2 regions of the Oceanobacillus sp. M65 genome follow, and region 2 is predicted to be linked to the other one. Evidence: predicted binding sites of a transcription regulator. Region 2 holds the regulator's gene; the other holds the start of a gene.

Region 1 (3,193 bases), 310 kb from region 2:
CGCCTCCTTTTCTTCTATGTATGCTTCTTTAACAGTGGCTTTCCCTTGAAAGATGCTTGGCAATGGAATCTCAACTGGACCAAGCAGCAAGCGCTGTCGCTTGGAAGTGATGGTGAGTGCTCCATGATCGACCGCCAGTTCCAGATCCGAATAAACAATGGGCGGTTCTCCCAGATAATCCTCGATAATAGCCTCTTTTGCATTAAAACGCATTAAGGCATTGAAATAGCGTTGTTTTTCACCAAAGTAAAAAATACGCTCCCAGTGCACTTGCGCCTCCCCATCTCTTCCGATGCCCGGTGTGTTTTTTAACGTAAAAGGAACCCCTTTTCCTCTCTCTGGAAAAAGTAATTTTCTTTTTACACCAAACAAACCAAGCGGCAGTAAGCCTTTTGGCACACCTTTTATTCGTTTCATGACACCCCTTGCTTCAAATGGACGGTCTTGTAAAAATGTATAGCGTTGTTGTAGTTTTGGGTGTAATTGGTAAAACGCTTGGCCTAATATTTGTTCGTAAATCGAGACGGTCATGTTAATCTCCTTGCTTTCTTTTACAGTTTTTTGCAGTTGGTACCCCTCGACTTGCCATCCAGCCGACCCAGGCTAAAACGAGCAATGCCACGTTAAAGGTGAGGGCATTGAATGGCGCGGTAAGCTGCTCTGGTGCAGCAAAAATTGCTCCTACTGTCAGGAGTGGAAAAGCGATAAACTGCAGTCTGTACAGCTGACGTTTCTTTCGATAAAATAGCCAGCCTACCCCGAATAATACTTCCAATATCCCAATTATTATCACGAGCATGATAGCTGTTTGTGTATCTACTGGAGCCACCTTTTGTAGCATGGACAGTTCTGCCGGATGCTGGTTTATGACCTTTGGCACTAAACCATGATAAATCCAGACAAAAGCGAAGAGAATAGTAGTGATCCAGTGGGTAAAAAACCGTGCATACTGTGCCCATGGTTGTTCCCCTTTTTCTAGCCATCGCTTTACAACATCAAAACTAAGTGCTGTAGCCCAGCCGATTAACGGGCGAAAAAATAGCATATCAAAGAGACTTCCAAGTTTTCCATACCGTGTTTCATAATTATATTGGGTGAGGAAGGTGACGGTATTATCACTTTCTGGCTGGTACTTCCAATACCCTCTTCCTTCTCGAATGAGAGAGATTTTCTGATCCGTGCCAAAATGCAGTGAAGACGTTCTTGCATCGCCCTTTGCTTGATAGCTTCCCACACTTTCACCCCAGCCTTTAATCCGTACTCCAAATCCGATTTTGGTTTGATACGAAAATTGCTGGGGGTTGCCTTCCTTTTTTGGTAAATATGTAATGGAGGAAAATCGCAAATCCCATTTTTCATGGAGGTCAGGACGCTGGGTTGCCTCCCATAAGGATTCCATGTCTGTATGTATTGGTAATTCCACATAGATTGGTTTTGGCTTCATAATACCTCCCCTTAGAAATATGTTTATTTCAAATATAACATAGATTCCGTTATCTTTTTTCCTGTTTTCAAAGCTGGCGGAATAAGTAAGGTTCCCTACTCCCCACCACATGTTAGGGTACAAATCGAAGCTTTCATAAATTACCATTGCTAAAACTAGGTCGATTGGCATATACTATTAGAACAAACGTTCTGTGAGGGGTGAAAGAAATGGACTACTCCAAATATGCTCGCAATGATGTGCTCTGCATTGATATGCGCTCCTTCTATGCAAGCGTGGAGGCAGTGAAAAAGGGGCTAGATCCTATGACTGCACTGCTGGCCGTTGTTGGGGATCCTGATCGACCAGGAAGTATTGTCCTGGCCGCATCGCCGGCACTAAAGCAAAAGTATGGTATCAGCAATGTTAGCCGTTTCTTCGAGCTACCGAAACATGACCCCGAGTTGTACATCGTGCAGGCTCATATGGCAGACTATTTATACGTTTCATCAGAGATTACGAAGTTGCTATATCAGTACGTACCAAAGGAAGCCATCCACCAATATTCTGTTGATGAAGTTTGGGTAACGGTTAATGGGATGGAAAAATTATTTGGAACACGTTGGGAAATCGCCGAAAAAATAAAAGAAGATATCTTAGAAAACTTTGGCATCACTTGCTCTATTGGGATTGGGGATAATAAATTCCTCGCAAAAGTGGTGATGGATTTGCATGCGAAAAAAGTCGGGATTGCCGAGTGTCGCTATGAAGAGGTAGAAGAGAAGCTTTGGCCTTTCCCTGTGGAAAAAATCTGGGGAATTGGCGGCAGAATGAAGCGTAATTTAAACCGGATGGGTATTGTTACACTTGGACAGATTGCCCGTTTCAGTCTTGACCAGCTAAAAAGACGCTTTGGTGTGATGGGAGAGCAGTTATACTGGCATGCATGGGGAATTGACCTTAGCCCGGTGTTTGGCAACTTTACGAAAACGGAACAAAAAGGCTTTGGCCATGGCATCTCCCTCTTAAGAGATTATTCGGCAGAAGAGGCCCCTATTTGCATCCTGGATTTATGTGAAGAGGTATGTCGCCGGGCCCGCACAGCTGACCAAGCTGGGAGAACGATTCATCTTGGGATCTCTTATTCAAAGGAAACAGGTGGCGGCTTTTCCCGTTCCCAATCTGTCAGTATTCCGACAAATGTAACGATGGATGTTTATAGCGTCTGTCTCCAACTTTTCCGCAAATTTTATGATGGAAAAAGCAATATTCGCCATGTCTACGTCACATTGGGGAATTTATTTGCCAAAGGAGAAACCCAACTGGACCTCTTTGAAGATCGTCCCAAGAAAAACGATATCGGCTATACCATGGATGCCATTCGTGACAAATTTGGCACGACCGCCATCCTCCGTGCCACTAGCTATACAAACGCAGGTATCACCATTGGTCGGAGTAAGAAAATCGGTGGACATAGAGCATAACCTCCACTTTAATAATACAGAGAGAGCACCTGGCCAATAGAAGGCCTGGTGCTCTCTTGTAAAACTAATCTGTCAGCAATGGATAATATCCTTCTTCATTATGTGTTTCTGTTCCGACTAGAGGGGGATTGAACACACAGACCATGCGCATTTGCGTTTTTGCTCGTAAATGATGTTTATCATTTTTATCTAGAATATACATCGTCCCCGGCTTTAGTGGATGTACCTTTCCGTTCTCCACCTCTTCAATCTCGCCTTCTCCTTCAATACAGTAAACTGCTTCAAT
Region 2 (3,193 bases):
TTATCTATTACACAAGTCTAAATACCCCCTGGGATTTTACAAACTTCATCGTCGTAATTGTGCCAATGTTTTGGGCTGTCTAAGATCTTATTAAGCTTTATCTTTTAAAAAACTATTTTACGTCTGAATACAACAAAAAACAAGAGCCATTAGCTCCTGCTTAGTTATTTTACGCCTATTAAGGCTTATATTCAAGTATCTTGCAGTTCCTTATACCTCCGATGGACCGTCGCTTTTGAAACAGGGTAACCCATTCCATTTAATGTACTCGTAATCTCTTCAAATGTAAGTTTTTTCTCTCTAAGTCTAACCACTTCTTCTATAGGAAAGTCAACTCTATCACGCCCTGGCGCATGATGCTGGTTTTTGAGATTTTCAGCAGGATTATACCCTTGTTCTACTGCGCGTCTCATTCCTCTTTTAATCTTTGCATTGTGAATTTTGCGTTGGTATTCTTCCACTATCCCAACAATTTGCAAAACCATAGAGTCTGATTCTGATAGTTCAAGCTTCCCATCATGCATTGCTGTATATACATCTATTTGGAGCTTTTGAAGTTGATGGAACAACGCAATTTTGGTATTCCCACGCCCTAGTCTAGTTTCATCCTGGATCAGTAAGCAGTCAGCATCTTTAGCTGCAAATATATCGAGCATCTCAAATATGCCATTTCGCTCTATCTCATAGCCACTCTTCTGTTCTTCTATACAAGCTATCACATTAAAATTATTGCGTTCTGCTAATCCCGTTAGCTCTATTTTTTGTCTAGCAAGAGAGGTCTCTTGGGTATGTTTGTCGGTACTCACGCGACAGTAGATAATTGCATTCAACACGCTTACTCCTTCTTAAACCAATTAACTCGTAATCATAGTAAAGTACAGGAATCCCAGCGTCAAGGCAAAGGCAACTATATAAAACAAATCCGTTTTTGTAAGTTTACTAAACATAGTCTCATTCCCTCCTTTTCTAAATAGGAACCTTTGTTCGCTTATTTGTAATTTTAATTATAGCAGAACATATGATCCTGTCAAGGCTTTTTCTCGAACGAATGTTTGCTTTATGTGGAATCAAATGGTAAACTATTAATAATTAATCTTATGGGCGAGGTGAAACATTTATGTCAAAACTATCAAAACGTCAGCAAATGATTTTAGATTATATTAAAGACGAAGTAACAAAAAAAGGATATCCGCCTTCCGTCCGGGAAATAGCCGAAGCTGTTGGACTTGCCTCAAGTTCTACAGTGCATGGACATTTATCTAGAATTGAAAGCAAAGGATACATTCGACGAGATCCGACTAAGCCAAGAGCAATTGAAATACTGGATTTGTCGGAAGGAAACAATATTCCTAGAGAAGAAGCTCGCTATGCTCCTGTAATTGGGAAAGTAACAGCAGGCCTACCTATTACAGCAGTTGAAAACATTGAGGAATTTATTCCTCTACCAACCACAAGTGCCGGGCCTGATGATAATCTTTTCGTATTGGTTATCGAAGGGGAAAGTATGATCGAAGCAGGAATACTTGATGGGGATATGGTTATCGTAAAACAGCAAAACACAGCACAAAACAGTGATATAGTTGTTGCGATGACAGATGAAAACGAAGCGACAGTGAAAAGGTTCTTTAAAGAAAAAGACCACATTCGCCTCCAGCCTGAGAATGCAACGATGGATCCGCTTTTATATGATAATGTAACAATACTAGGTAAAGTGATTGGCTTATATCGTAATATTCATTAAATTGAACAACGCGTCCATGTACTCGCCTTTCGACCATTCCAATTTATCTTTTTCTAACAATAAAAAACAGCTGCCTCGAGGGGCAGCTGTTTTTTTATTGTTCCATAATTACTTTGGCTGATTGGAAAAGAATTTTAACAGCAGGTAATAACGTGTCTTCTTTAATATCAAATTTTTCATTATGATGGCCTGCAGCCAGTTCTGTTCCGAATACACAGTAGGTTGCCTTTCCGCCATTTTTCTGCACTTCGTTCATAAAATAGGTCGCATCCTCTGACCCTCCTGGTGTGTTATCCTCCAGTCGACTTTTTTCAATATCTGGGGATGCTTCGGCACATTGATGGAGGATACCTGCTAGGTCCAACGAACATTTACAGCTTAGTGCCTCTCCTACTGTTTTGATCTTATGTTCTACTTGGTACATGGTAGCCGCTCCACTGACGATGGATGTGACCTGCTCTTTCACATACTCATTTATTTCAGAAGTCTCTCCTCGTGTTTCTACTTTCATACTAGCATGGTTGGCAATAATATTTCTACCTGCACCAGCTTCAAGCTGCCCAACATTTATCCTGGTAGCCCCTCCTGAATGGCGTGATATACCATGAAGGCTTAGCACACTAGCGGCTGCTGCTAAGAGTGCATTCTTCCCTTGTTCAGGACTTCCTCCGGCGTGAGCTGCTTTACCAGTATAGCTGATATCTAACTTGGAGGTCGCAAGAAAACCACTATTGGCAGCAACGAACTGCTTATGCGGAACACCGACCCCAATATGGGTAGCGACGAAATAATCAACATCTTCCACTACATTTGCTGCCGCCATAGCTTTTGCTCCTCGTGTGCCTTCCTCAGCTGGTTGAAATATTAATTTTATTTTCCCCTTAAGTTGGTCCTTATTTTCAATAAGCAGGGTGGCGAGGCCTAAACCCATCGCGGTGTGGGAGTCATGACCGCAGCCATGCATTTTCCCGTGAACTTTTGAGCTGAATCCTTCATTGCACGGGAAATGCTCGTTACTGTTTGACTCTAAAATATCCAATGCATCCATATCAAATCGAAATGCAATGACAGGACCTTTCTTACCTGTATCTAGTGTGGCAATTATTCCTGTATAACCTTCAGAAAAGAGATGAAGATAATCACCAATCGCCCCATTTTTCTGTGCCCATTGATAATGTTTCTTTGTCTCCTCCTCAGTTGGTTTTCCCATACAGTCTGCCTCAGACATAACTTCCTTTCCCATTTTCAATTGGAAACCAAGCTCATCTAAAATAGAGGCTACAATAGATGCTGTTCTCATTTCCAAAAAACCTGTCTCTGGATATTGGTGGAAATCTCGGCGCCACTTAATTAATTTATCTCCTAATTGTTGCATACTGCTCTCCTCCTTCTATAAGAACGGGTATATTCCTGGACCAAATGGTAGTCCTGAATAGTAAAATACTAGAATTA

The links. Region 2 encodes LexA, which represses DNA repair genes until DNA is damaged. Its sites were predicted from a motif close to CGAACATATGTTCG; they were not measured.
Region 1: the regulator LexA is predicted to act here: its motif matches at 1,624-1,637, upstream of ACTWPF_RS11990 (DNA polymerase IV).

What each region holds. Positions count from the first base shown of each region.
Region 1 is NZ_JBQQCJ010000002.1:863,543-866,735, forward strand. It holds gene ACTWPF_RS11980 (DUF4166 domain-containing protein) at 1-531, opposite strand, end outside; gene ACTWPF_RS11985 (DoxX-like family protein) at 533-1,444, opposite strand; gene ACTWPF_RS11990 (DNA polymerase IV) at 1,654-2,907, shown strand; gene ACTWPF_RS11995 (ectoine synthase) at 2,972-3,193, opposite strand, start outside.
Region 2 is NZ_JBQQCJ010000002.1:556,661-559,853, forward strand. It holds gene ACTWPF_RS10455 (YneB family resolvase-like protein) at 192-830, opposite strand; gene lexA (transcriptional repressor LexA) at 1,118-1,741, shown strand; gene ACTWPF_RS10465 (amidohydrolase) at 1,836-3,116, opposite strand; gene ACTWPF_RS10470 (AbgT family transporter) at 3,132-3,193, opposite strand, start outside.